One region of the Cronobacter muytjensii ATCC 51329 genome, then DNA from elsewhere that is predicted to be linked to it. Evidence: predicted binding sites of a transcription regulator. Region 1 holds the regulator's gene; each other region holds the start of a gene.

The links. Region 1 encodes CRP, which controls carbon source genes, mostly activating them, when cyclic AMP is high. Its sites were predicted from a motif close to ATGTGANNNNNNTCACAT; they were not measured.
Region 2: the regulator CRP is predicted to act here: its motif matches at 6,468-6,485, upstream of AFK63_RS01505 (glycine dehydrogenase).
Region 3: the regulator CRP is predicted to act here: its motif matches at 3,745-3,762, upstream of azuC (stress response protein AzuC).

Annotation. Positions count from the first base shown of each region.
Region 1 covers NZ_CP012268.1:49,121-58,997, forward strand. The annotation lists gene argD (bifunctional acetylornithine/succinyldiaminopimelate transaminase) at 1-628, shown strand, start outside; gene AFK63_RS00245 (YccS/YhfK family putative transporter) at 629-2,713, opposite strand; gene crp (cAMP-activated global transcriptional regulator CRP) at 2,779-3,411, opposite strand; gene AFK63_RS00255 (OsmC family protein) at 3,720-4,124, shown strand; gene AFK63_RS00260 (phosphoribulokinase) at 4,186-5,055, opposite strand; gene AFK63_RS00265 (YheU family protein) at 5,104-5,322, opposite strand; gene AFK63_RS00270 (hydrolase) at 5,323-6,339, opposite strand; gene AFK63_RS00275 (NUDIX hydrolase) at 6,414-7,133, opposite strand; gene prs (ribose-phosphate diphosphokinase) at 7,329-8,186, shown strand; gene AFK63_RS00285 (nicotinate phosphoribosyltransferase) at 8,198-9,688, shown strand; gene AFK63_RS00290 (5-bromo-4-chloroindolyl phosphate hydrolysis family protein) at 9,778-9,877, opposite strand, start outside.
Region 2 covers NZ_CP012268.1:298,644-308,520, forward strand. The annotation lists gene fbp (class 1 fructose-bisphosphatase) at 1-732, opposite strand, end outside; gene mpl (UDP-N-acetylmuramate:L-alanyl-gamma-D-glutamyl-meso-diaminopimelate ligase) at 908-2,287, shown strand; gene AFK63_RS01485 (aldose 1-epimerase family protein) at 2,345-3,553, opposite strand; gene yjgA (ribosome biogenesis factor YjgA) at 3,878-4,429, opposite strand; gene pmbA (metalloprotease PmbA) at 4,537-5,889, shown strand; gene cybC (cytochrome b562) at 5,947-6,333, shown strand; gene AFK63_RS01505 (glycine dehydrogenase) at 6,637-6,978, shown strand; gene AFK63_RS01510 (SFCGS family glycine-rich protein) at 6,995-7,357, shown strand; gene AFK63_RS01515 (DUF4312 family protein) at 7,361-7,663, shown strand; gene AFK63_RS01520 (DUF4311 domain-containing protein) at 7,686-8,462, shown strand; gene AFK63_RS01525 (DUF4310 family protein) at 8,473-9,117, shown strand; gene AFK63_RS01530 (amidohydrolase/deacetylase family metallohydrolase) at 9,157-9,877, shown strand, end outside.
Region 3 covers NZ_CP012268.1:1,307,050-1,316,926, reverse strand. The annotation lists gene AFK63_RS06095 (non-heme ferritin-like protein) at 1-9, shown strand, start outside; gene AFK63_RS06090 (anaerobic C4-dicarboxylate transporter) at 217-1,560, shown strand; gene AFK63_RS06085 (AraC family transcriptional regulator) at 1,662-2,504, shown strand; gene AFK63_RS06080 (LysE family translocator) at 2,543-3,145, shown strand; gene AFK63_RS06075 (DUF2766 family protein) at 3,174-3,422, opposite strand; gene azuC (stress response protein AzuC) at 3,611-3,694, opposite strand; gene AFK63_RS06070 (MFS transporter) at 3,901-5,322, shown strand; gene AFK63_RS06065 (RpiB/LacA/LacB family sugar-phosphate isomerase) at 5,363-6,001, opposite strand; gene AFK63_RS06060 (methyl-accepting chemotaxis protein) at 6,139-7,395, opposite strand; gene yecR (YecR family lipoprotein) at 7,675-8,022, shown strand; gene ftnA (non-heme ferritin) at 8,304-8,801, shown strand; gene tyrP (tyrosine transporter TyrP) at 9,040-9,877, shown strand, end outside.

The DNA of each region.
Region 1 (9,877 bases):
GGGCGGCGTAACGGCCGCGACGCCGGAATTCCTGCGTGGCCTGCGCGAGCTGTGCGACGCCCATCAGGCATTGCTGGTGTTTGATGAAGTGCAGTGCGGCATGGGCCGCAGCGGCAAGCTGTTTGCTTATATGCACTATGGCGTGACGCCGGACATTCTTACCAGCGCCAAAGCGCTCGGCGGCGGTTTCCCGGTGAGCGCGATGCTGACGACGCATGAGGTTGCCTCGGCATTTCACGTTGGCTCCCACGGCTCCACGTATGGCGGTAATCCGCTGGCCTGCGCGGTCGCGGGCGAGGCGTTTGATATCATCAATACCCCGGACGTACTGGACGGCGTGGCGCGCAAGCGCGAACAGTTTGTGCAGCATCTTAAGCAAACCGGCGAGCAGTACGGCCTGTTCAGCGACATTCGCGGCATGGGTTTGCTGATTGGCGCCGAGCTGGCACCGGCGTTCCACGGTCGCGCGCGTGACCTGCTTTATGCGGCGGCCGCCGAGGGCGTGATGGTGCTTAATGCCGGCCCGGACGTGATGCGTTTCGCGCCGTCGCTGCTGGTGGAGCGCGCCGATATCGACGAAGGCATGGCCCGTTTTGCACGCGCGGTCGCACGCGTGGTGAACAGCTGATCAGCGTGACGGGCTAAGGCGCCGCCTGAGCCAGATCCCGTGGTGGGGCCGTTGACGCCACGCCACGGACGAAATAGTGTGCATAGTGCGCAGATGATCGAGAATGCGCAGCAGGTGATGTTCCATCACGCTGAGCGGCCCTTCCGGCAATACCTCTTCGCCCTCCAGCACCGCCTCGTTTTGCGTCTCGCCCGGCGTGTCATGTTCCAGCCGCTGCTGACAGCGTTGCAGCGCGATTTCACAGGCCTGTAAGTAGCGCGCCGCGGTTTCCGGCGTCAGCGTGGATTGCTCGCGCGCCAGCGTCGTTATCGCGTTGATGTGCTCGACGATAAACTGGCTGTGTGTTACCCACAGGCGCATATCCTCCAGATACCGGCTGTTAAAGCCCGGCTCCTGCATCGCCTGATTGAGCGAGTTGTAGAGCGCGTTATGCGCCTGGTTGACGCGCATGCGCTGCCACGCGAGCGGCGCGGGCTGTGGATCGTCGCTCAGGATCAGGCGCAGCGCCTCTTGATCGGCTTCCAGCGCGTCGTGCGCGTTCTGGCGCAGCAGGCCGCTTTGCCACTGCGGCCAGAGCCAGACCATACCGCCAAAAGCGATGAGACAACCTGTCAGGGTGTCAATCAGACGCGCCACAATGTACTGCTCGCCGTTCAGCGTCAGCAATTGAAGCGAATAGACCGCCGTCACGGTGAAGCCAATCATCGCCCAGCCGTAGTTGCGGCGGATAATGAGATAGCTGATTAAGGTCACCACCAGCATGCCGAGCAGCGTATAGCCCTGCGGCACATTCAGATGCAGCGTAATGCCCGCGATAATCAGCCCGGCCAGCGTGCCGCCCGCACGGTGCAAAATGCGCACCCGCGTCGCGCCGTAGCCGTTTTGCGTGACGAACAGGACCGTCATCAGGATCCAGTACGGCTTCGGCAACTGAAATACGCTCGCCAGCAGACCCGCCGCCGCGAGCATCACGCCAAGCCGCGCCGCGGTGCGCAGCGCGGCCGATTTGAACGACAGATAGCTTTTCAGCGCGGGCAACAGCGGCAGGCGGCGCTGGCCGTTATCCATGAGGTCGCGGGCGTAAAGCGGGCGCTGGGTACGCAGCACGCGGGCGATGCGGCTGAAATGGTATTCGCAAAACTGCCCGACCGGGTTATCAGGGTGCTGGCGGGAGATTTTTGACAGCGCCTCGATCTGTTTGTCCATCGTAAAGCGGTGAGAATAGCGGTGATAGAGGATATCGTCGGAGAGCGTGCGCAGGCGCGCGGCCACGGTTTGCGCCGTCCAGCGCAACACCGCTTCCGCATGGCTGCGCTCCACCAGCTTTTGCACTTCGCCCGGTTGATGCAGTGACACCGAGATATGCTCCTGAAGATCCAGCGCTACCTGAAAGGCGCGTAGCAGACGCTTGTAGCCGTTCTGCCGGGTCGCCGCCAGCATTTGCAACTGCTGATAACACTGGCTTATCTGATCCACGACTTTTTGCTGGTGCACCAGCAGCGGCGGCAGCGCCTGTTCCGGGTCGGTATGGCGTGTCAGCAGGCTATATTTCGCCTCGCAGTAATCAGCGAGGCTTTGATAAATCAGGCTTAACGATTCGCGAAGCGGCTGCTCACGCCACAGCCAGAACCAGAAACCATTGAACAAGCCATACCAGAGGGTGCCGAGAATATAAAGCAACATCGGTTGCCAGACTGGCATATTGCCGGCAAGGCTTAACGTGAAAATCGCCGCGATAAGCGACGCGGGCAGCAGACGCGCATGCAGCGGGCTTATCTCCGCCGTCACGCCGAGCAGCAGCGCCAGCATCAGCAAAATCAGCGGCAGCGGCACCGCCTGCAACAGCAGAAACTGTACCGCCAGGCTGCTCAGCGCGAACAGCGACGCGCCGATAATCAGGCGTTTGAAGAAGCGTTTGTGGGGGGTATCGAGACCGGCGATGTTGCAGCACGCGGGCACCAGCGAGAACAGCAGCCCCTGTTGTAAATGGCCCAGCATCAATCCCACCGCGACCGGCAGGCTTAAGGTCAGCGTTTGCCGCAAAGCGTAATTGATTTCAGGGTGATAGATAAGACGACGCCACATAGGGGAGAAGTATAGAAACAAAAACGGCGTGTTACCGAAGCGACACGCCGTTTTTTTCAGAAACCTTAGCGGGTTCCGTAAACCACGATGGTTTTCCCGTGCGCGGAAATCAGGTTTTGATCTTCGAGCATCTTCAGGATACGGCCCACGGTTTCGCGGGAGCAACCCACGATCTGACCGATTTCCTGGCGGGTAATTTTGATCTGCATACCGTCCGGATGGGTCATGGCGTCCGGCTGTTTGGCGAGATTCAGGAGCGTCTGCGCGATGCGGCCCGTCACGTCGAGGAACGCCAGGTTGCCGACTTTTTCTGAGGTCACCTGCAGACGACGCGCCATCTGTGAAGAAAGACGCATCAGAATATCCGGGTTTACCTGAATCAGCTGACGGAATTTTTTGTAAGAGATCTCAGCCACTTCACAGGCAGTTTTAGCGCGAACCCAGGCGCTGCGTTCCTGACCTTCCTCGAACAAACCCAGTTCGCCGATGAAGTCTCCCTGATTCAGGTACGAGAGGATCATCTCCTTGCCCTCTTCGTCTTTGATCAGCACTGCCACTGAGCCTTTGACGATGTAGTACAGCGTCTCCGCTTTTTCACCCTGGTGAATCAGCGTGCTCTTAGATGGATACTTATGAATGTGGCAATGAGACAAGAACCATTCAAGAGTCGGGTCTGTTTGCGGTTTGCCAAGCACCATGCGCGGTTATCCTCTGTTTTAAACTGGCTCCAAAGACAGGGCGCGTAACCCCTGTCTGGCTCTGCAATCATCATCTTCCCGCATCCAGGGAAGTTGGCTGTCCGTGGACATCGCAGCCGATAAATTGTCTCTCCTCTGCATACATGCGTAACATCAATGTATCGCCGCTGCATCCAGACTGTTTTAGCATAGCTTTTCTCAGGTGTCTCCTGTTGTCTCGTTTCAGCTTGACGCAGGTCGCCTTCCGTTGCCTCTTATGGCGGGGCCGCGTAATCTGTCAGTAAAATGAATAGCCTGGAGCGATAATCATGCATGCACGAGTGAAATGGGTGGAAGGCTTAACCTTCCTGGGCGAGTCCGCATCAGGCCACCAGATCCTGATGGATGGCAACTCTGGCGACAAAGCGCCAAGCCCGATGGAAATGGTGCTGATGGCCGCAGGCGGTTGCAGCGCTATCGACGTGGTGTCTATTCTGCAAAAAGGCCGTCACGAGGTGACTGACTGCGAAGTGAAGCTCACCTCTGAACGCCGCGAAGAGGCGCCGCGCCTGTTCACGCATATCAACCTGCATTTTGTCGTGACGGGGAAGGCTCTGAAGGATGCAGCGGTCGCGCGTGCGGTGGATCTGTCGGCGGAAAAATATTGTTCGGTGGCGTTGATGCTCGGCAAAGGCGTGAACATTACGCATTCGTATGAGGTGATAGAAGGGTAATGCGGGGGCGGGTGGCGCTGCGCTGACCCGCCCTACGATTTCTGCCTGTTACGGCGTGGCGTCACTGTATCTGCTTGCCTTCCATCAGCCGCTGCACCAGCGGCAACATAATCAGTTCCATCGCCAGCCCCATTTTGCCGCCCGGCACCACCAACGTATTGATGTGAGAAATAAACGAGCCCTGCAACATCGCGAGCAGCCAGGGGTAATCGATATTGTCCAGATTACGGAAATGAATCACCACAAAGCTCTCGTCGAGTGACGGAATGCCTTTGGCGGCGAACGGGTTTGAGGTGTCCACCGTCGGCACGCGCTGGAAGTTGATATGCGTGCGTGAAAACTGCGGCGTGATGTAGTTGATGTAATCTTCCATCGAGCGCACCACGGAATCCATCACCGCCTCGCGGGAATGCCCGCGCTCGCTGGTGTCGCGGATCATTTTCTGGATCCACTCCAGGTTGACGATAGGTACCACGCCCACCAGCAAGTCGACATGCTTCGCCACGTCATTCTGCGGCGTCACCACGCCGCCGTGCAGGCCTTCATAAAACAGCACATCTGTTGGCTCCGGCAGCGGCTGCCACGGCGTAAAAGTGCCTGGCACCTGATTCCAGGGCACGGCTTCATCGTAGGTATGCAGATATTTGCGCGACTGCCCTTTGCCGGTCAGGCCGTATTCCACAAAGGTTTGCTCCAGCAGGCCGAAATCATTCGCCTCCGGGCCGAAATAGCTGATATGGCGGCCCAAATCGCGCGCCTTACGGATTGCCATGTCCATTTCCGGGCGCGTGTAGCGGTGAAAGCTGTCGCCTTCCACTTCGGCGGCGTGAAGATTCAGCTGGGCGAAAATTTTACGAAACGCAAGGCTGGTCGTCGTGGTGCCCGCGCCGCTGGAACCCGTGACGGCGATAACCGGATGTTTGGCAGACATAGCGAGACAACTCCCTGAAGCGGCGGGGCAAGGCTCCGCCAGGCAACGTTAACCGCGAAACTGCGCGCGCGGCATGATATTGACCGTTTCGTGCAGTTCAGACCACACAAGTACGGCTTCGCCGCTTTGCAACTGACGCCGCACATCGGCGACCTTTTGCTCAAGCGAGCGTTCATGTTCACCATAATCGGTGCCTTCGCGCAAGACGAAGGCTTCAATCAGTCGGTCCAGCGTATCGGGGTCGAGTTCTTGCCAGGGAATGATCATTTATCGGTCCAGATAAGGGGTTAGCCAGTCAGGAATGCGCTGCTCCAGCCACATTTTCGGCTGACGCAGCGTGCCGCCGACGAAGCCCACGTGACCGCCATGCTCCGTCAGCTGATATTCAATATTAGCAGGCAGCGTGGCCGGATCGGGGATCACGTGATGATCCATAAACGGGTCGTCTTTGGCGTGAATAATCAGCGTCGGGCGGGTGATCTTCGCAAGCCGCGGCAGGGCGCTGCACTGCTGGTAATAATCGACGGCGTCGCGGTAGCCGTGAATTTTCGAGGTGATAAGATCGTCGAAATCGCGGATGCGGCGCAGGCGTTTAAGCTGGGCCAGTTCAATGGGCAGCGTGCCGGGCCAGGCCTTCAGTTTGCGGGTGGCGTTCGCTTTCAACAGGTTCAGCAGATAGAACTGATAAAAGCGCGAAAAGCCTTTTTCCATATGGTTACAACAGTGCTCCAGCATAAACGGCGCGGAGACGATCACCCCGGCATTAAGCGGGAAAGCGGCGTCAATGTCCGCCATCAGGCAGCCAAGCATGTTGCCGCCAAGCGAATACCCGACCGCCGCCGTCGGCACCGTGCCGTAGCGCTCGTCGAGCCAGCGCAGAAAATAGGTGCCGTCTTCGGTTTCGCCGGAATGATAGATGCGCTCCATTTTATTGGGCACACCGCTACAACCGCGAAAATGCATCACCACGCCGAGCCAGCCGCGCGCTTTCGCCGCATGAATTAGCCCGTGGGCGTAAGGGCTGTGCAGGCTGCCTTCTAACCCGTGAAACACGACCAGACGCGGCTTATGGCGCGCCTGATCGGGGTTTTCGCTAAATGCGAGGTCGACAAAATCGCCGTCCGGCAGATCCAGACGCTGCCAGTGCGGCTCAAACTGCAACCGGCGACGCAGGACGCGCGGCAGCATGGTCTGCAGATGTGGATTACTTACCCCCGGCATCGGCTGAAAGTGTGAGGAATCGGTGTTCAGTGCAGGGAGTTCTGCGGGAGTAATGTCGGCCATGGCACGCTGTCTGTTGGTTAGTTCGCTAACTACTATAACGATTGTTATTCATTTTGTTGATGGTTTGATGCGGATCACTCAGCCAGCAAATTACGCGAGAAAAGATGAATATCCGCATCCGGCTTGCGCCGCCAGAGCCGGGCTTTACGCGCGCCGGTCGCGACGCTCTCGCCGGTCTCTTCAAACATGCCCGAGGCCTCAAAGCGGCGGATCAGGCTTTTACGCTGGATAGGCTGGCCGAGAATAATTTCCGTCGCCTCCTGCAACTGGCTCAGGGTAAAGCATTCCGGCAGGCAGTACACCGGCAGGAGCGAGTACATGGTTTTCTGGCGCAGGCGTCGCAGCGCGGCCTCAATAATCGTGCGGTGATCGAACGCCAGCGCGAGCGTATCCAGCCCGGTAACTGGCACCCACTGCGCGTCGCTGACGGAGGCGATATGCGGCTGGCAGTCGACCCAGGCGATAAGCGCAAACCATGCGGTCGTCAGGCTCCAGCCGCGCGGGTCGCGATCCGGGCCGGAAAATGTCTCCAGTTGCTCCAGCCATGACGGGCGCACGCCGGTTTTTTCAGTGAGTTTGCGCAGCGCCGTAGCGTGCGTCGAGGCATCTTTTTGCAGATCGATAAAGCCGCCTGGCAAGGCCCAGCGCCCCTGCTGCGGCTGGCGGGCACGCTGCACCAGCAGTACGCAGAGCGCCTGGTCATGCAGGGTGAACAGCACGCTGTCCACGGTCACCAGCGGGGAAGGGAACCGCGCCGGATCGTAGCTTTCCAGATATTCCGCTTCAGTGGTCATACGCCGCTCCGTTTAATTGTCTCAGAGACAAGTTTACCAGCCCGACAGACCGGGGCAACATAAACCTTTATTGCTTTAATTTTCAGCAACATGCTATTTTTTAACCGCGCCGTTGAAATTTTCGCTTGCTTATTAATGTCTCTTGGACAATATTAAATGTGTCGCAAGGACAATAACTAATTAACGGGGGCGAATATGATGCAGACGCAACTGATGGTAGACGGACAAGAGATAGCAACGCAGACCGGGCGTTTTCCTGACGGCGCCGTATGGGCGAAAGTGACCGGCGAGCTGCCTCGCGTCGCCTCGCTGATGCGTATTCGTGCCGCTGCCATGAAAACGATGGACGACTTTATGCTGCTGGCGCAGTTGACCGACGCGGTGCGTCAGCATTGCGATGTGCGCTTCAGCCATCTGGAACTGCCGTGGCTACCGTATGCCCGCCAGGACAGGCATATGCAGCCGGGCGACAGCTTTGCGCTGAAAGTGTTCGCCCGCCAGTTAAACACGCTCGGTTTCGACAAAGTGTTCGTTCTGGACCCGCACAGCGAAGCCGCTGCGGCCGCCATCGATAATCTCGTGGCCATCCCGCAGGCGCGCTGCCTGATGCAAAGCCAGACGCTCGTCAGTGCCCTTAAAGCCGGTGAGCTGCTGCTGGTCGCGCCGGACGCCGGCGCGCTTAAGAAAATCCACGCGGTAGCGCAGGCGGTCGGGGCTGAAGGTTTCGCCACGCTGACCAAACAGCGCAATGTCGCCACCGGCGAGCTGACCGGTTTTCGTCTGGTGGACGGCGACGTAAAAGACAAGGCGGTGCTGATTGTCGACGACCTGTGCGACGCGGGCGGCACGTTTATCGGCTCCGCCCAGGTGCTGCGCGACGCGGGTGCCCGCAGCGTCAGTCTGTACGTTACCCACGGCGTGTTTTCAAAAGGCGTCGAAAACCTGCTCAATAACGGCATTGACCAGCTGTATACGACGACTTCATTCGCGCCTGCCTCACTGGCGCAGGATCGGGTAGAAATGATTGATATCAATACTATTTATAACGCGTAAGGGGAAGGAAGATGAACATGAATCCGATTCTGGCTATTGATGGCTACAAAGTGTCGCATCGCGAACAGTATCCGGCTGGCACCACCAAAGTGTATTCCAACTTTACGCCGCGCAGCGATCGTCATTTCCACTCTCCTGTCGCAGACGGCAAGCTGGTGTTCTTCGGCCTGCAAGGGTTCCTGCAATGGTTCCTGGTCGACCTCTTTAACGAACAATTTTTCGCGCGCCCGCAGGCGGAGGTGGTTGACGAGTACCTGGCGGTAATGGACAGCTATATCGGCAAAGGCGCGGTAAGCGCGGAGCATATTCGCGCACTGCATCAGCTTGGTTATCTGCCGCTGCATATCAAGGCACTGGATGAAGGCAGCAAAGTGGCGATGAAAGTGCCGGTGCTGACCATTACCAATACGCTCCCGGACTTCTTCTGGCTGGTGAACTATCTGGAAACCGTGCTCTCGGCGGAGCTGTGGAAATCCTCCACTAACGCCACCATCGCGCACCACTACCGTAAAATCTGCGAGCGCTGGGCAGAGAAAACCTGCTCTGATGTGAGCCACCTGGATTTCCAGTGCCACGACTTCTCTTTTCGCGGGATGTCAGGCTTGCAGGATACCGCGCAGGCGGGTAGCGGCCATCTGATGAGCTTTAAAGGCACCGATAATATTCCGTCGATGCTCTACGCCCGCGATTACTACACACAGGGGCAGGACTGTTTTATCGCCGCGTCTATTCCGGCGACCGAGCACAGCGTGATGTGCATGGGCGAGAAAGAGAGCGAAATTGAGACGTTCCGCCGCCTGATTTGCTCTCTCTACCCGAACGGCTTTGTCTCGATTGTGTCCGACACCTGGGATTACTGGCGCGTTATCACCGAATATACCCGCGAGCTGAAAGCGCAGATTATGGCGCGTGAAGGCCGCGTGGTGTTCCGCCCGGACAGCGGCGACCCGGTGGAGATCCTCTGCGGCACCGGCGCCGATGACGATACCCGCGCCGACCGCACGCCGGAAGAGAAGGGCTCGGTGGAAGTGCTGTGGGAAATCTTCGGCGGCACCGTGAATGAGAAAGGCTATAAAGTGCTCGATCCACATGTTGGCCTGATTTACGGCGATTCCATCACGCTCGATCGCGCCGAAGAGATCCTGCGCCGTCTGGCGGCGAAAGGCTTTGCCAGTTCGAACGTGGTGTTTGGCGTGGGCTCTTTCACCTACCAGTACAACACCCGCGACACCTTCGGCTTTGCGATGAAAGCCACCTACGGTGAAGTGAACGGCGTGGGCCGCATGATTTTCAAAGAGCCGAAAACCGACAACGGACTGAAACGTTCAGCACGCGGGCTGCTGCGGGTGGAGCGTGACGAGAACGGCGATTATCAGCTGTTTGACGAGCAGACGCTGGAGCAGGAACAGCAGGGCGAACTGAAAACCCGCTTCCTGGATGGCAAACTGCACGGCGTGGAACATCTGGAAACCCTGCGCCAGCGGCTGGCGGCGCAGCGTTAATCGTCACAGACCGGGCCTGCGGGCCCGGTTAGTCGTTTCGCAGCATCGCTTCCAACTGCGTCTGCGTTTGCAGGCGCACTTTCATCGAATTATACGTAACCGTCCGTCTTGAGCATCTTATCGAGCGTGCTCATTTCAATAGCGAGTTCGGTCTTATCATTTTCTAACAGGCGGGCATGCTGCTGGCTG
Region 2 (9,877 bases), 250 kb from region 1:
CACCAGCGAACCGATATAGCGCGAGGTATACGGGCGCTGAGTCGCTTTGTCCTCTTCCTGGCAATATTTAATGTACTTCTTCACGCCCATCGGGAATTTAATGTAGTTCCCTTCGTTAATGGAGTACGTATTGCCGCTGGCCGGGAAGCGCATACGTTCCTGACACAGGCAGAACACGCCGAGCGACGGATCGTAGGTAAACGCGTGCACGCCGCATCCGGTGGTATAGACCAGCATTGTGGAGGAGCCGTAGACCACGTAGCCTGCGGCGACCTGCTGGCTGCCAGGCTGCAGGAAATCTTCCATCGTTACCGGCGTGCCGACCGGCGTCACGCGACGGTAAATAGAGAAAATGGTGCCGACAGAAACGTTAACGTCAATGTTGGAAGAGCCGTCCAGCGGGTCCATCAGTACGACGTACTTCGCATGTTCGCAGCCTTCGAAAACCACGATTTCGTCCTCTTCTTCGGAGGCGATGCCCGCCACGATATCGCGTGCCTTAAGCGCGGCTTTCAGCTTTTCATTGGCGAACAGATCGAGTTTTTGCTGCGTCTCGCCCTGCACGTTTTCGACGCCGCTGGCACCCAGGATATCGACCAGACCGGCCTTATTGATATCGCGGTGGATGATCTTCGCGCCAAGCTTTATTGCCGACAGCAGCGCCGTCAGTTCCCCGGTGGCGTGAGAAAATTCGTGCTGCTTTTCAACAATAAATTCACCTAACGTTTTCATAACACTTTCCCTGCATCCTGAAGTTGAGTAAAGCGATCGCAACAATCTTAACAAAGATTCAAATTGTAGCGCACAGGTGAATCGCGCCAGCAAAATGCGGATTATCCTGAAATGCATTTATTCGCCCCGCTGCATACAGGTAGAATGTCCCCCAGTTTTAATAAGGACTGTACCTATGCGTATTCATATACTGGGAATTTGCGGCACATTTATGGGCGGCGTGGCGATGCTGGCGCGCTCGCTGGGTCATGAAGTGACGGGCTCGGACGCCAACGTCTATCCGCCGATGAGCACCCTGCTGGAAAAGCAAGGGATCGACCTGATTCAGGGCTATGACGCCTCGCAACTGGAGCCGCGCCCGGATCTGGTCGTGATTGGCAACGCCATGACCCGCGGCAACCCGTGCGTCGAGGCGGTGCTGGAGCAGGGCATTCCTTATATGTCCGGCCCGCAATGGCTGCACGATTTCGTCCTGCGCGACCGCTGGGTTGTGGCGGTGGCGGGCACCCACGGGAAAACCACGACGGCAGGCATGGCGACCTGGATTCTGGAAGCCTGCGGCTACAAGCCTGGCTTCGTTATCGGCGGCGTGCCGGGCAATTTCGATGTCTCCGCGCGCCTCGGCGACAGTTCGTTTTTTGTTATCGAAGCGGATGAATATGACTGCGCGTTCTTTGATAAACGCTCCAAGTTTGTTCACTACGCGCCGCGCACGCTGGTGCTGAACAACCTTGAATTCGACCATGCTGATATCTTTGACGATCTCAAAGCTATCCAGAAGCAGTTCCACCATCTGGTGCGCATCGTGCCGGGGCAGGGAAAAATCATCTGGCCGGAAAACGACGTCAACCTTAAACAGGTGATGGCGATGGGCTGCTGGAGCGAGCAGGAGCAGCTCGGCGAGCAGGGCCGCTGGCAGGCGAAAAAACTCACCAACGATGCCTCGAAATGGGAAGTGTGGCTGGACGGCGAATGCGTGGGCCAGGTGGAATGGCAACTGGTGGGCGAGCACAACATGCAAAACGGCCTGGCCGCCATCGCCGCGGCGCGCCATGTGGGCGTGACGCCGGCTGACGCCGCCCAGGCGCTCGGCGCGTTTGTCAACGCGCGTCGTCGCCTTGAGCTGCGCGGCGAGGCCAACGGCGTCACCGTGTATGACGATTTTGCGCACCACCCGACGGCGATTCTCGCGACGCTTGCTGCGCTCCGCGGCAAAGTGGGCGGCACCGCGCGCATCATCGCTGTGCTGGAGCCGCGCTCCAACACCATGAAAATGGGCGTCTGCAAAGACGATCTCGCGCCGTCGCTCGGTCGCGCTGATGAAGTGTTCCTGTTCCAGCCGCACCATATTCCGTGGCAGGTGGCGGAGGTGGCGGACGCCTGCATTCAGCCCGCCCACTGGAGCGCTGACATCGACACGCTGGTAGAGATGATTGTTAAAACCGCGCAGCCGGGCGATCACATTCTGGTGATGAGCAATGGCGGGTTCGGCGGCATTCATCAGAAACTGCTGGACGCGCTGTCGAAAAAAGCTGAACAGGCGCAGACGCATTGAGCCGTTTTCGCTGATAAAAAAAGCCTCCGCATGCGGAGGCTTTTTTACAGGCAACGATCACTCTTTGGCGATCGGCGTCTCTTCCTGGAGGGGCTTTTTATCCCCCTGAATCTCGGCCACGCGTTTTTCCACTTCCGACACCTGCTGCGCGTTATGCAGCAGCGTATAGGTCAGCTCAAAGCGCGTGCTCTCGCCAGGGGCAAGCTGTTTCACGCGTTTCTGCTCGCGCTCAATCGTCACCGGGTAGGCGTAGCTGGTGCCGGGCTCAATGCCTGTGACATAGCCCTGTTTCAGCGTGTCGGTGTTTTTCCACAGCGTCAGCACCGGCAGCTGTTTCAGGTTAAAGCTCATCGCCGCCCCTTTATCGCCCGCTTTGTTCACCACGGCGGCGACGGTCTGCTGGCTGGCGTCGCCGAGCGGCGTCAGGTTAAACACCATTTCGTCAAAGCCTTTGGTCGGCCCGCTATAGGTGTTCCAGCCGTTCAGGCCGCCTTTGGCGTAGTCATTAAACGGGCTGACTTTTTCCACCGGGGCGATAAAGCGCGAGCCCTCTTCCAGAATCGGCTGGCCGAAGTTGCTGTGATAGATTATCTGGTAGTCGTGCGGGTAATCCGCGTGGTTAGTCAGCACATCGTTCAGGCTGAAGCTGTTGCTGCCCGGCACGTAGCGCAGTTCGGTCAGCGTCTGCAAATCGGCTTTCTTGAACGTGCTCTCTTTGAGCAGCCCGCGCACTTTGATTTCATACGGCGCTTTCTCGCTCACTTCCACTTCCACACGCGAGGCGGGCGTGTTGCCCGCTTTGCCGTGCAGCGTGTACAGCTGACCGTCAGCAGTGGTCGGATGGCCGGTCCATTCATAGCCGCAGCGCACCATCATCTCGTTGAAGCCTTCCAGCCAGCCGAGCCCGTTGCGGCTTTCCAGATTAATAAACGCCGGGTTCACCACCTCTTTTACCGGCGAATCCCAGCCCATGCGCACGCCAAACCCGTCGGCGCGCAGCAGGTTCATGCCGCGCGTCGGGCTTAAGACAATAGTCAGACCGTCTTTGCTGGTAATAGTGATGATTTTGCTGCCTTCCTGTTTGCCGCCGTGCAGCACTTTCTGCTCAATGCTGAACGGCGCGCCCTGTAACTTCAGCTTTTGACTGCTGATTTGCCAGTTTCCTTTCTCGACGCCCTGTTCAGCATCGGTCAGCACCCAGGTTTGCGCGCTCGCCTGGGCGCAAATCAGCAGGGCAAGCGGGGTAAGCCATACGATTTTGTTCATCTTTTCGTCCTTTTAGCTGAATCGATTTTTGTTTTGCTCATGCAGCCTGGCGTATCGGTTGAAAAGAAAACGTGATCGTTTTCAGCTGTCCAAAAAAAGCTGTTTTTTACACGGTTAACTGTGATTGGTGTGGCGTTTACTGCGAAAATGTATTGAATTTCGTGTTTGAAAATGTGAAGGGATGCAATTTTAGCTTTAACGATTCAGCTAATGCGTGTCGATAAAATGACGGTGTGTAAAATCGCCGCTGACGCTGCGGTAAAGCATCAATAAAAGAAATGGAAAACAGAAAAACAGCTCAGGCAGCGCCTGAGCCGCGGGGAATTACTGCTCGCCTTCCGCCAGTTCGCGCAGATACTGGAAGATCAGACGTGAGGATTTCGGCGGTTTATTGCCTTCTTTCTCTTTTTTGGCGTTGCGGATGAGCGAACGCAGCTGCTGGCGATCCGCCCGCGGCCACAGGTTCAGCACATCCGGCACCGCGTCGTCGCCTTCTTCAATCAGACGATCGCGCAATTGCTCCAGCTTATGAAACAGCGCCACCTGCTGATTGTGACGGTTTTTCAGCTTATCCAGCGCCTGACGGATCGGCTCGTCGTCACGCTGACGCAACATTTTGCCGATAAGCTGCATCTGGCGGCGGCGGCCTTCTTTCTTAATACGCTGCGCCAGTTCAATGGCCGCGCGCAGATCGTCATCCAGCGGAATTTTATCCAGCGCGTTTTTACCGAGATCGACCAGTTCAGCGCCAAGGCGCTTCAGCTCTTCGGCGTCGCGTTTAATTTCACTTTTGCTGACCCAGATAATCTCATCATCATCGTCGTCGTTTTCGTTATCGGGCACTTCATCGAGCCAGTCATCGGGCTGCTTTGTCATCTCAGGCTCCTCAAAAAAAGAGGCTAATACTACCAGTTAAGGCGCGCACTGCGAAATGGTTCTCTGTTAGACTCACAAAATGTGGCTTTGAAGTTTCACCTTACATTATGGCACTCGCGATGAAAGTAATCACACAAGTTGAAGCGCAGCGCAAAGCGCTGGAACAGGCGGTTTCTCAGGCGCTGGAGCTGGCGTCCGGCAAGTCGGACGGCGCGGAAGTGGCGGTCAGCAAAACGACCGGCATCAGCGTCAGCACCCGCTACGGTGAGGTGGAGAATGTGGAGTTCAACAGCGACGGCGCGCTTGGCATCACGGTTTATCATCAGAACCGTAAAGGCAGCGCCTCGTCGACCGATTTAAGCCCGGACGCTATCGCCCGCACCGTACAGGCGGCGCTGGATATCGCCCGTTATACCTCGCCGGACCCGTGCGCGGGCGTGGCGGAAAAAGATCTGCTGGCCTTTGACGCGCCGGATCTCGACCTCTTCCACCCGGCCGAAATCGAGCCGGAACAGGCTATCGAATACGCCGCGCGCGCCGAACAGGCGTCCTTAAAGGCGGATAAACGCATCGCCAACACCGAAGGCGGCAGCTTTAACAGCCATTACGGCATCAAAGTCTTTGGCAACAGTCATGGCATGCTGCAAAGCTACAGCTCGACGCGCCATTCGCTTTCAAGCTGTGTTATCGCCGAAGAGAACGGCGATATGGAACGCGACTACGCCTACACCATTGGCCGCGCGCTGAAAGACCTGGAATCGCCGGAGTGGGTCGGTGAAGAGTGCGCCCGCCGCACCCTGTCGCGCCTTTCGCCGCGCAAACTGCCAACCATGAAAGCGCCCGTGATTTTTGGCCGCGAAGTGGCGACCGGGCTGTTTGGCCATCTGGTCGGGGCTATCAGCGGCGGCGCGGTCTATCGCAAATCCACGTTCCTGCTCGACGCGCTCGGCAAGCAGATCCTGCCGGACTGGCTCACTATTGAAGAGCATCCGCACCTGCGTAAAGGGCTCGCCTCTACGCCGTTTGACAGCGAAGGCGTGGCGACGTCGCGTCGCGACATCATTAAAGACGGCGTGCTGCAGCAGTGGCTGCTCACTAACTACTCCGCGCGCAAGCTGGGCCTGAAAAGCACCGGGCATGCGGGCGGCATCCATAACTGGCGCATCAAAGGGCGCGGCCTGAGCTTTGAGCAACTGCTGAAAGAGATGGGCACCGGTCTTGTCGTGACCGAACTGATGGGCCAGGGCGTCAGCGGCATCACCGGCGATTATTCGCGCGGCGCGGCGGGCTTCTGGGTGGAGAACGGCGAAATCCAGTATCCGGTGAGCGAAATCACTATCGCCGGCAATCTTAAAGAGATGTGGCGCAATATGGTTACCATTGGTGACGATATTGAAACACGCAGCAATATTCAGTGTGGTTCAGTATTACTGCCGGAGATGAAAATCGCCGGTGAGTAAGGCAAGGGCGCCCGGCGAGGCGCCTTTTTTTCGTCATAACAATAAAAAGGTGAGTCAATGCGTAAGCAAGCGTTAGCGATGTTAGCGGTCTCCTCTCTGTTGTTCACCAGCGCCGTGGCGTGGGCGGATCTGGAAGACAACATGGACACCCTGAATGAAAACCTGAAAGTCGTACAGAAAACCAGCGACGCGGCGGAGATGAAAACCGCGCTGACGAAAATGCGCGAGGCGGCGCTGGATGCCAAAAAAGAAACCCCGCCGAAGCTCGAAGATAAACCGGCGGACAGCCCGGAAATGAAAGATTTCCGTCACGGTCTCGACACGCTGGTGGGCCAGATTGACGGCGCGCTGAAGCTTGTCGATGAAGGCAAAATCAAAGAGGCGCAGGCCAGCGCCGAAGCATTCAAAACCACCCGCAACACCTACCACAAAAAGTTCCGCTAAGCCCTTTCTGCGCGGCGGTGTTCCGCCGCGCTCCCGACGTCTCAACGGCCATAAGCAACGCTTATTCACTGCTGTTTTTCGCGCGCGACGTCGCAAGCCCGATATTTTCTTTTCCTTTCTCCCGGCGTGACCGCCAGTGATATTCATCACATTTATTTAGTGGTTTATATCTATTCACAGCTTTTATGTGGAACAGATCACTGCCGCCGTTCTCCTTTCCACTTCGAAGTGGAAAACAACTCGCTACAAACCTTTAACACCCGCCGTTACTGTGACTTCAGCGCAATCAACCAGGTATGCAGAGTGAATAACGGAGCGGTAATGAACAACGCCGGATGTCAACACGCGGAAGAGACCGCGACGCTTGCCGGGCGGATGCTGGATGAAGTTTACGCGCTCCTTGAGCGCCACCAGATAATGCCCAACGCCGTGCAGCGGCAGATGCTCAACTCGCACGTGCGGGCCATGGCGCACCGCTCGGTAACGGGCGAACCGCTGCCGGAGGTCGAGGAGAGTCTTTTTGAGGAGATCTCGCCCGACGCGATGGCGCTGGCGCGGGAAGTCGTGGCGCAGTTCGGCAATTTGCCTGACGAAGAGGCCTGGCTTTTGTCGGTGCACTTCGAGGTAGCGAAAGAAAATCTTTAACCTTCAGGAGCGAACCATGGAACAGATTACGGTAGTGATTGGCGATCGTCTGGGCAAAGGCCAGAAGGTGGCGGCGGGTGTGGAAAAAGCGGGCGGGCGCGCCGTTGTGGTGCCTGGCGTGGCGGCAGACATGAAGCTTGGCGACGTGATGAAAACCGAAGGCGCGACGTTCGGCATTTCGTTTTGCGGCAGCGGCGGCGCAGGTGCCATCACCGCCCAGACCAAACATGGCTACAAAGCGAAATATGGCATGCGTTCCGTGGAAGAGGGCGTCACTGCGATTAATGAAGGCTGCAACGTGCTGGGCTTTGGCTTTATGGACAAAGAAGAGCTGGGCGAGCGGCTGGTGGACGCCTGGAAAAAGAAATATGGCGCATAACGCATGAAAGAACAGTTCACCACCACGGTGAGGGTAAAAGGCAAAGGCGAGGCCAAAGCGCGCGCGTTTGCCGATGCCCTGAATCAGGTTCAGGCGGCGGTGATGAAAGCCTCGCCGCATATCTTACTGCGCATTGAGCCACAGGAGGTGCAGGTTGTTCATGCGCGGGAAACGGTGCGCAAAGAAGCGTTTCTGTTTTTCTTTTTGCGCCGGGAAAGACGGGCTTTCAGCGTGGAGCTGGACGTTACCGTCAACGTGACCGCCATCAATCTCGACAAGGTGGATTTCGTCACGCAACACAGCTGATTGTTACTATAAGGGCAGACGAATGTTCCTGATAATATTAATAAAATCGCTCATCATCGGCGGCCTGGTCGGCGTTGGCGTGGGCGCCGGGGCCGCACGCATGTTTCATGCGCCCACCACGCAGGGGATGGGCGCCTTTCGTACATTAGGCGAGTTAAACTCCTGCGAAGGCGATCCGGCCTCGCACTTCTCCTTTGGGTTAGGGTTCTTCTTTAACGCCTGGGCCTCGTCCGTCGCGGCGGGCTCGTTCACGCAGGATGTCGACCACCGCATTATCCCCAACTGGGGCGCGGCGGCGCTGATGGTGAAAAACCGCAACCTCGGCGAAACCCTGCACAATCCGAAAAAAATGGCTATCGCCTGCGGACTTATCGGCATGGCGGTCGTCACCTTCCTCAACACCACGGCCTCCGCCGTGCCGGAAGCCTTACAGGTCACCGCCGTCAAAGTACTGGTGCCTGCCGCCAACCTGCTGGTGAATACCGTCATGCCGGTGATTTTCTGGCTGGCCGCTATCGACGCCGGTAAAAAATCGGGCTTCTGGGCCACCGTTTTCGGCGGCGCGGCGCAGTTGATTATGGGCAACGCCGTACCGGGCCTGGTGCTCGGCATTCTTATCGGCAAAGGCATCGAAGAGAGCGGCTGGAACCGCGTCACTAAAGTGATGATGGTCGCCATCGTGTTGCTGTTCGTGCTGAGCGCCTTCTTCCGCGGCTTCGATATGAAAATGATCGAATCTTTCCATCTGACCGTGCCGGACTGGCTCAGTCTTATCCACAACTCCCTGAGCGGCAAATAAGGAGCGCGTGATGGAAGAGAATAAAGGTTTCTGGTACGCCGACTGGTCATTCCCGATCTTCGTCGGCCTGCTCTCCTCCGGCGTGTTCGCCGGGACGCACATGTATTACCTCTACGGCATCGGCGCGTTTAACGAAGTGGCGTTCGTGGCGATGCTCAAAGCCGGGATCGATACAGGAGTTTACGGCGCAGTGGCGGCGTTCGGCGCGAGTTTTCTCTTTGCGCGCATTATCGAAGGTTCGCTGGTGGGGATCCTGGATATCGGCGGCGCCATCCAGACCGGCGTGGGGCTTGGCGTCCCGGCGCTGCTGCTGGGCGCGGGGGTTGTCTTTCCGGTGGCGAACTTCGCCGCCTCGCTGGTGACCGGGCTGCTGATAGGTCTCGCTATCGGCTACGTCATCATTCTGGCGCGCAAATTCACCATCAACCAGAGCGACTCCACCTACGGGGCGGACGTGATGATGGGCGCGGGCAACGCCTCCGGACGCTTCCTCGGGCCGCTGATTATCCTGAGCGCGATGGCGGCCTCGATTCCTGTCGGCATCGGCTCGCTCGTCGGCGCGCTGCTGTTCTACCTCTGGCAGAAGCCCATCACCGGCGGCGCTATTCTCGGCGCGATGATCCTGGGCTCGCTGTTCCCGGTGGCGATCGGTTAACCGCGCGGGCGCTACGGCGCCCGCCCTTAAGGAGTGCCTATGTTTGATCTGATCCTGCGTCAGGCGCGGCTGGTGGATGACACGCTGGCGGATATCGCCATGAAAGACGGCGTCATCGCGGCGCTCGGCGAGGTGTCCGGCGCGGCGCGCGAAACGCGCGACCTCAACGGCGAGCATTACGTCAGCCCAGGCTGGATAGACCTGCACGTTCACTGCTACCCGAAATCGCCGATTTATCACGACGAGCCGGACGCGGTCGGCATCGCGACGGGCGTCACCACGGTTGTGGATGCGGGCAGTACCGGCGCGAACGATATCGACGATTTTTACGCGCTGACGCGCGGCGTCGTGACCGACGTGCTGGCGCTGCTCAATATTTCGAAGGTCGGGCTTATCGCCCAGAACGAGCTGGCGGATATGGCGAATATCGATGCCGCCGCCGCGCGTGACGCGATTGCCCGCCACCCCGGCTTTATTGTCGGCCTGAAGGCGCGCATGAGCAGCAGCGTGATCGGCGATAACGGTATCGCGCCGCTTGAGCGCGCCAAAGCCATTCAGCAGGAGAACGGCAATCTGCCGCTGATGGTGCATATCGGCAACGGCCCGCCGCCGCTCGATGACATTGCCGCGCGGCTGTGCGACGGCGACATCATCACCCACTGTTATAACGGCAAGCCGAACCGCATTCTGACGCCGCAGGGCGCGCTTCGCGCCAGCATCAGTGACGCGCTGCGGCGCGGCGTGCGGCTGGACGTAGGCC
Region 3 (9,877 bases), 1.3 Mb from region 1:
ATGCAGTAAAATGTCTTGTAATGCCCCCGCGCCCTCTACCGAGGGCGCTGTCGTTTCTGCCGTTTGCCCTCCTCCCCGCCCCGGCCCGACGTTAATCATAAGTTAACAATGTACTGTTTTTGTTAGGTTTTTATAAATCCGATCTGGCTCCCAATGGTTATCCACACAATTTGCAATGCTTAAGCGATTCACCCAACGTTGTGTGGCAGGAGCCTTATGATCACCCTCGAATTTATCGTCATTATTCTGTGTCTGCTGGCCGGCACCCGCTTCGGCGGGATGGGGCTTGGCTTAATCAGCGGCATCGGGCTGTTTCTTTTAACCTTTATCTTTGGGCTGGAGCCGGGCAAGCCGCCGGTGGACGTGATGCTGACCATCCTTGCGGTGATCGGCTGCGCCGCTACGCTGCAAACCGCAGGCGGGCTGAACGTGATGATGCAGTTCGCCGAGCGGCTGTTGCGCCGTCACCCGCAGCACATCACGCTGCTGGCGCCCCTCACCACCTGGACGCTGACCTTTTTATGCGGCACCGGGCACGTGGTTTACACCATGTTCCCGATCATTGCGGATATCGCGCTGAAGAAAAATATTCGCCCCGAGCGACCGATGGCGGTGGCGTCCGTCGCCTCGCAGATGGCGATCACCGCCTCGCCGGTATCGGTCGCGGTGGTGTCGCTGGTCTCGATTCTCGGTGCGCAGCACGGCATCGGCGAGGCGTGGAGCATTCTGGAGATCCTGGCGGTGTCGGTGCCCGCCTCGCTGTTCGGCGTGCTCATCGCCGCCCTCTGGAGCCTGAAACGCGGTAAAAATCTGGACGACGACGAGGCGTTTCAGGCGCGCCTGCGCGATCCGAAACAGCGTGAGTTCATTTATGGCGGCAATGAAACGCTCATGAACCAGCGCTTTGACAAACACGCCTGGTGGTCGACCTGGATTTTCTTTGCCGCCATTGCGCTGGTGGTGCTGCTCGGCGCGCTGCCCGCGCTGCGCCCGGCGTTTGAGGTAAAAGGTAAAATCGCCCCGCTCTCCATGAATCTGGTGATTCAGATGATGATGTTGATCGCAGGCGCCGTGATGCTGGTGGTCTGTAAGGTCAACGCGGCGTCTGTCTCCAGCGGTGCGGTGTTCAAAGCCGGGATGGTGGCGATTTTCTCTGTGTTCGGCGTGGCATGGATGAGCGATACATTTTTTCAGGCGCATCTCGCGGAACTGAAAATGGCGCTGGAAGGCGTGGTGAAGAGCCACCCGTGGACCTACGCGCTGGTGCTGTTTCTGGTCTCCAAGCTGGTAAACAGCCAGGCCGCGGCGCTGACCGCCGTCGCGCCGATGGGGCTGATGCTCGGCGTGGAGCCGAAAATGCTGGTAGCGTTTTTCCCGGCCTCTTACGGTTACTTCGTGCTGCCGACTTACCCGAGCGACCTGGCGTGCATTGGCTTTGATCGCTCCGGTACAACCCGCATTGGCAAATTCATCTTAAACCACAGCTTTATTCTGCCCGGTCTGATTGGCGTCAGCTGCGCCTGCGCCGCCAGCTACCTGCTGGTGACGCTTTTCTTCTGATCGTATTTCTTTAACAGGGCGGCCTGCGGGCCGCCTGCACAAATCTTCCAGACTGTTGTTAACGATTCGTTATGCTAGAGTTTCCTTTCGCAGGAGACGCTATGGCAAAAGACTGGATTGAACTACGACAGCACGCTGACACCGGCATCGAAACCATCCGCGCGCACTTCGAAGGCCACGCCTACGATCCGCACTGGCACGACAGCTATCTGGCAGGCGTGACGCTCTCCGGCACCCAGCAGTTTCACTGCCGCCGGGAGCGGCATTACAGCACGCCCGGCGCCGCCTTTCTGCTGGAGCCCGGCGAGACCCACGACGGCGACGCGCCGCTCGCGGGCGGTTTTACCTATCTCACCTTTTATCTGGATGCGCGCTGGCTGCGCGACACGCTCGGCGGGCTTTACGCCACGCTGCCGGACAGTTACGAGCTGCGCTTCGCCCACACGATTGCCCGCGATCCGGTTCTCACGCACACCATCGCCACCACCTTCAACACGCTGCATCAGGATGAGATGCGTATTGTGCAACAGGGCGTGATGGATAATTTGCTTAATCAGCTGACGCACCACTGTCAGTGGCGCAAGCGGCTGCCCGGTGAGATCCGCGACGCGCGCATGGCCCAGCGCGCCCGTGATTATCTGTTTGCGCACATCGGTGACAATATCGGGCTGGCGGAGCTGGCGCAGGCGCTCAATACCGACCGCTTCACGCTCTCGCGCAGTTTCAAGCACGCCTTCGGCATGGCGCCGCACGCCTGGCTGGTTCAACTGCGTCTCGCCCGCGCCAGAACGCTGCTTGCGCGCGGTATGATGCCCGCCGACGTCGCGGCCGCGCTCGGTTTTTCCGATCAGAGCCATCTGGGCCGCTGGTTCCAGCGCGCCTACCGGCTCTCGCCAGCCCACTACCGCAAACTCTGCACGAATCTTCCAGACCCGGCGCGCTGATCCCCCGAAGATAGCGGCTCAGATAACCGGGAGATCTTATGAGCCTGCTTTCACAACAGCTGCCGTTTTTATGCTTCGCTTTTGTCGCCTCGATTACGCCGGGGCCGACGAACATTCTTATCTTCACCAACAGCCAGCGCTACGGCGCGCGGGCGACGCTGCCCGCCGTGGCGGGCGCCTGTTTCGCCTCAAGCGCAATTGTACTGCTGTGCGGCGTCGGCCCTGGCGAGGCGCTGCGTCACGCGCCGTGGCTGGCGCGACTGATGGCGCTCACAGGCGCGCTGTGGCTCACCTGGATGAGCTGGCAACTGTTCCGGGCGCCCGCCGTGACGCTTGCAGGCGACGCGTCGCGTCCGTTCAGCGCGCAGGCGGCGGCCGCATTACAGCTGATCAACCCGAAAACCTGGATGATGGCGATGGCGGTGGTGACGGTATTTGCGCCGCATGAGGGCCGCGCGTTTTTCACGCTCGCGTTTCAGGCGCTGGGCTTTCTGGTGATTTCGCTGGCCTGTCTTGCCGCCTGGGCATGGCTTGGATGCGGCGTTCATCGTGTGTTTCGCAGTGAGAAAGCGCTGGTGCGTTTTCAACAGGTGATGGCGCTCTGGCTGCTGACCAGCGCCTGGATGGGTTTCTTTCACTGACAACGGCCCCCGGAAGGGGCCGCTTTTCTTAGTGCGCGTCGCTCTGCGGGGTAAAGCGCAGTTCAATGAGCGCCACCGCTTTTTGAATGGCGCGCAGCGTCACCGGATCGGCGGAAGGATGGCCTGCAAAATCGATGCTTTTCAGCTGGCTGGCCATTTTTTCGCGCACTTCCACCGGCGCGATAACGTCGATGACGTCGAGGATCTGTTTGATAACCAACTGGCAGGCGACCACGTCGGAAACCAGTTCATCTTCGGCGGTGAGGGGCTGTGACATTACGTTCTCCTTAGCTTGAAGCCGCACATAGTAACGGCAAAGCCCGGCGAATGCGAACGTGACGCCAGAGACGCATAAAATGAACCGTGATTTCAGAAGGCAAAAAACAGGGGTTTGCGATTGAGACAGCCGCGAGTATAACGTGAGCGTCAGGCATAAAAAAACCTGCCCGGCGGCAGGTTTTTTTATCAGAACATCCCGGCTGGCGGAACGTCTTTAAAAGTTTTGCAGTAGTTTTCAAACATGCTTTTGAGGATCTTGCGCAGTTTCATAAAGGCTCCGAATTTGTTCATTCTGGTTAGCGGGTTGCCGCAGCCCAATAATATGACCTGCATCACAAAAATCAACCATTTTGTGATTAAAATCACGCCATTTAGTTAATGAGAATGGGCGTTATGTTAATAAAATGCTGATAATTCCGGCGCTTAACGATTATGCTTTTTGGTTAAAATTTATAAAAATAGTTTAGGGAGCGGGCATGGGTCAGAATATGGCGAAGGCAGGTACCGGGGGCATCTCTCCCGCCGCGCTGCTGGTGGCTGGCGCCTTTTTTATGGAATTCCTCGATGGAACGGTGATCGCCACCGCCCTGCCGACGATGGCGCAGACGTTCGGCGTTGAGGCCGTCGCGCTCAATATCGGCATCAGCGCGTATCTGCTCACGCTGGCGGTGCTGATCCCGGCCAGCGGCTGGATTGCCGATCGTTTCGGCGCGCGCAAAGTGTTTACCCTGGCGCTCGGCATTTTTACCGGCGCGTCGGTGCTGTGCGGTCTCGCGGATTCGCTGGAGACGTTCGTGCTGATGCGAATATTACAGGGCGCGGGCGGCGCTCTGATGGTGCCGGTCGGGCGGCTCGCGGTGCTGCGCGTGACGCCAAAACATCAGCTTATTACCGCTATCGCCACGCTCACCTGGCCTGCGCTGGTAGCGCCGATTATCGGGCCGCCGCTCGGCGGGTTTATCACCAGCTACGCCAGCTGGCGCTGGATCTTCTTTATTAACCTGCCCGCCGGGCTGCTGGCGATGGCGCTCGCCTGGCGTATTATCCCGGATAACCACGATGACGAGCGCCGCCCGTTCGACACGCCGGGATTTATCGCCACTGCGCTGGCAATGGTGGCGCTGGTAAGCGCTATGGAGATGCTGGCCGCGCGCGACACCAGCACCGGGCTTGCCGTCGCCCTGCTGCTCGCGGGAACCGGCGCGCTGGTTTTCGCGCTGCGTCATTTTCGCCGCGCGCCGTTCCCGATGATTCGCCTCAATGCGCTGGCCGTACCGACGTTTCGGGTGACGATGTATGGCGGCTCGCTGTTTCGCGCCTCGATAAGCGCCGTTCCCTTTTTACTGCCGCTGCTGTTTCAGGTGGGTTTCGGGATGGACGCGTTTCACTCCGGGCTGCTGGTGCTGGCAGTATTCGCCGGTAATCTGACGATCAAGCCCGCCACCACGCCGCTTATCCGCTGGCTTGGCTTCAAAAATCTGCTGCTGATTAACGGCCTGCTGAACGTGCTGGCGCTGCTCGCCTGTGCGCTACTGACGCCACAAACGCCGGTATGGCTTATTCTGCTGATCCTGTTTCTGGGCGGGGTGTTTCGTTCGATTCAGTTTACCGGCATCAGCACGCTGGCGTTTGCCGATGTGCCCGCAGGGGAAATGAGCTACGCCAATACGCTGTTCAGCACGGCAACACAGCTCGCCGTCGGTCTTGGGGTCACGCTCGGCGCCATCGGCATCCGGCTTGGCGAGATGATAAGCGGGGCCTTTTTTACAGCGGATATTCCGGGCGTGAGCTTCCGGCTGGCGTTTGTGATGATTGCGCTGATAAGCCTCGCCGGCATGATCGATACGCTGAGGCTCGCCACGCATGCCGGCAGCAGCGTTTCCGGCAAACAGGCATAAAAAAAGCCAGCCCACGGGCTGGCCTTTTTATCAGGCGTGATTAGCCAAGGAGGCCGCGCACGAAATCTTCAATCTCTTTATCCTGGCAGTTATCGAAGAAACACTGCTGGAAACGCTCGCCGGAGACAGCGGTTTTCACCAGTTCAGGGTCGATGGCGCGCAGGGTGTCGAGATAGTTGTCTTTCACCACGGCCGCTTTCACCTGGTTGAGAATGCCCGCATTACGCACCTGCGGCTCTTTACGCTCCGGCGGGTAGCCTTCGCCTTTGCGCCCGGTAAAGGCTTTTTCAAAGATGAAGCGCACGTTGAGTTCAGCGCCCCAGCCGAAGCCTTTCGCAAACGGCAGCGCCAGCGCGTTGCCGTTGTTGATCTGCGCGAACAGGAAGGCATCCGCCGGATCGATGCAGTAACCGCACACCACGCCCGGATGAATATTCAGGGACATCAGCGCGCCCTGACCGGTGCCGCAGCCGGTGACCACGAAATCCACCGCTCTGGAATTCAGCAGGATGCTCGCCATGATCCCGAGGTGGATGTAGGTCAGGTGATGATCGTTCTCATCGCTCATGCCGACGTTGTACACCGGGAACGCTTTCTCATCCGCCACCGCTTTCAGCTCTTTATAGATGATTGCGTTTTTGGCCGCCTGACTGTTTTCCATCATCAGTGCAATTTTCATTGGGTTGTCTCCTGAAAAGGCTATGAATAGCAAACTGTGAACTCACCATACTATCCACCAAACGCACTTTCAAATTAAATGAAAGATTGTTTTAAAAAATAGCGTGAGGTTCACAGTTTTCTATCACACAGCCCGGCTCAGAAGGTTTCCCAGTTTTCGCTGGCAGCGACGCTTTTCGGCTCAGCCGCGCTGACCAGCGCAGGCCGCACCAGCGGTGCGGATACAGCAGCTTTAACGCGTTCAGTCTGACCGCGCAGGCGGAACAGCCCTACCACCTCGGTAAGATGTCCGGCCTGACGCTCCAGATCGTTTGATGCCAGCACGGACTGCTGCACCAGTTGCACGTTCTGTTGCGTGACAGCATCCATCTCTTTAACCGCCACGCCAACCTGACTGATGCCGTCACTCTGCTCTCCGGAGGCGCTGGCGATTTCGCCCATGATGTCGTTGACCTGGCGCACCGCGACCAGGATCTGATCCATCGCTTCGCCCGCCTTTTTCACCTGACCGGAGCCAGTCTGGATATTAGCGACGGACTCGTTAAGCAGCGTTTCAATCTCTTTCGCGGCCTGAGCGCTGCGGCTCGCGAGATTGCGCACTTCGCCCGCTACCACCGCAAAGCCACGGCCCTGCTCGCCCGCGCGTGCCGCCTCCACTGCCGCGTTAAGCGCAAGGATGTTAGTCTGGAATGCAATACTGTTGATAACCGTGGTGATATCGACGATCTTGCTGGAGCTGCTGGAGATCCGCGACATGGTTTCCATCACCTCTTTCACGGAGGCGCCCCCCGCCTGCGCCGTGCGCGTGGCGTTGCCGGCGAGCGTGCTGGCATGGCTCGCGTTTTCCGCGTTGAGTTTTACCGTGCTGCTGAGCTGCTGCATGCTGGAGCTGGTTTGCTCCAGCGCGGCCGCCTGCTCTTCGGAGCGCGTGGAGAGTTCGTTATTAACACCGGTGACCTCTCCCGCATGGCTGCGGATACTGTCTGCGCTCGCGCGAATAGCGCTGACGGTTTTTTCCCAGTTATCCTGCATGCGCTGAATATAAGGCACCATCAGCCCCACGCAGTTGCTGCCAAGGTCCTGCAGCTTCACTTCCAGATTGCCGTCCGCCAGTACGTTCAGGTGCCCACGAATTATCTCCACGGGGCGTACCAGACAGAAATAAAGATAACGCTCCATCAGCACGGTAAGGGCGATACTGCCCACGACCGAGAGGCTTAATATTAATTGAGTGGTGTCGACCCAGCCTGCCTGCTCAGGCGTCAGTTTAAGACTATCTTCCAGGTGATGTAGAAACCAGAGCGTCGCTCCGGAGACCCCCACCCAGGCGATGGTTGATAAGAGTAAGACCCATACGACCATCGCGCGGATTTTAACGTTACGAATAAAATTCATAGTAAATTCCCGGTGTTAAGAAGCCGTCCCTGAGCGAATCATGACGGTATCTGTCCCTGTCTTCCCTGTACTTCTGTATGTCACAGATGAAGACTTACCGTATCGTAGTTGTCGGCCTGGTTACCTAAAACTTAAGCAGTGAAACAATAAAGTTAAGTAATTATTTAAAATCACCTTACGTTATTGATGGGTAAAAGCGCGGGAAATGGGGTGAACCGTGGGCTTTTCCGGCGATTGACGCACGCCGGCACGTGGCATGATGCTAATAAGGCAAACTTTGTGAGAAAACCGATGCGCAAGGTCATTTTAATTACCGCTCTGCTCGCGCTGGGCGGCTGCACCATTACCAAAACGCCGGAAGTGGTCGGCGGCAGTAAAGTTACCGGCACCGTCAGGCTCGGCATCAGCGAACAACCGCTGCAACATGCGAAAGTCGATAACTACGTCGCCCAGTCGATTGCGAATCGTCAGTGTCAGGACTGGGGCTACGCCGTAGCCGAAGCCTATGGCGCGCCGGTAAAAACGTGCTCTGTCGTGACCGGCACGCAATGCATGACCGAATCGATCGTGCTGGAATATCAGTGCCGCGGCTTCACCATCAATAACCGCGCCGTCGGCGGCTGGTAACTGCGCTTTACAGCCACCGGCGTCAGGCGGTGGCTGTGTTTACTTTTCGCCGGGTCAGAGAGGCTTTACGCTTTTGCGGCCATTCTTATCCCATTATTTAGCGTTTATTTCTTCCGCTTATTTTCATTTATTGTGACTGCAATAATAATTCTCATTTAATTTATAAATGCGTTTAATTCCCGTTTGCATTATTAACGCCACGCTTTTTTATTTTATCTTTTGCAAACAGTTTAATAACAAATTATAGTGCGGCGATAACCCCCCCTTATTCTGGAGCGAATATGCTGAAGCCGGATATGATTGAAAAACTCAATGAGCAGATGAATCTTGAACTTTATTCTTCCCTGCTTTATCAACAGATGAGCGCCTGGTGCAGCTATCACAGCTTTGAAGGGGCGGCGGCATTTTTAAGCCGTCACGCGCAGGAAGAGATGACGCATATGCAGCGTCTGTTTAATTACCTGACCGACACCGGCAGTTTCCCGCGTATCAACGCCGTGCCGTCGCCGTATGCCGACTATGCGTCGCTCGATGCGCTGTTCCAGGCAACTTACGAGCATGAGCAGCTGATCACGCGTCAGATAAATGCGCTGGCGCATGTAGCGATGACCACACAGGATTATCCGACCTTTAATTTCCTGCAGTGGTATGTGGCTGAACAGCACGAAGAAGAGAAGCTGTTTAAATCCGTACTGGATAAACTGAGCCTCGCAGGCAAAAGCGGTGAAGGGCTTTATTTTATCGATAAAGAACTCGCGACCCTCGACGCCCAGGCATGATATTCCCACGGTAATGACGCCCGTCATTACCGTTTTTATTTCCCTTACCTTTATTCTTTCCCTTTTATTTTTTGTCCCTTTTCTCACCCACTCTGGCTCAGAGTGAACCAGACTGGCATATGCGCACGATGTAAACTTTAAGTTACGCATCACGTAACGTCAGTTTGACGAACTGCGCAGAATTCTTTACCCTGCGCAGCATAAATTTTCAAAGGATCGTTCCAGGACAGTACACCGCGTGAAGAACCGCACTCTTGGCAGTATTTTTATCGTCGCCGGCACTACGATCGGCGCAGGGATGCTGGCGATGCCGCTCGCGGCGGCTGGCGTTGGCTTTGGCGTGACCGCGCTGCTGCTCTTTATGCTCTGGGCGCTGATGTGCTACACCGCGCTGCTGCTGGTGGAGGTGTATCAGCATCAGCCCGCCTCAACCGGCCTCGGCACGCTGGCGCTGCATTATCTCGGCAAACCGGGGCAGTGGCTCGCAGGCTTCAGCATGCTGTTTTTAATGTACGCACTGACGGCGGCGTATATCAGCGGCGCGGGCGAACTGCTGGCCTCAAGCCTCAGCCAGTGGCTTGGCATGACCATCACTCCTGCAACCGGCGTGCTGGCTTTTACCGCCGTGGGCGGCTTGATTGTCAGCATCGGTACGCACAGCGTTGACATGGTGAACCGGCTGTTATTTACCGCCAAAACGGTCTTTCTGGTCGTGATGCTGGCGATGATGATGCCGCATATTCATCAGGCGAATCTGCTGACGCTGCCGGTCGAACAGGGCCTTGCGCTCTCTGCCCTGCCGGTGATTTTCACTTCATTCGGCTTTCACGGCAGCGTGCCAAGTATCGTCAGTTATATGAAAGGCGACGTGCGTAAACTGCGGCTGATATTTATTACCGGCAGCGCGATCCCGCTGGTGGCGTATCTTTTCTGGCAGCTCGCCACGCTTGGGGCGATTCCATCCACGACGTTTATGGGCCTGCTCGCCACGCATGCCGGGCTGAACGGGCTACTGCAGGCGGTACGCGACGTTGTCGCCTCGCCGCATGTGGAGCTGGCCGTACATCTGTTCGCCG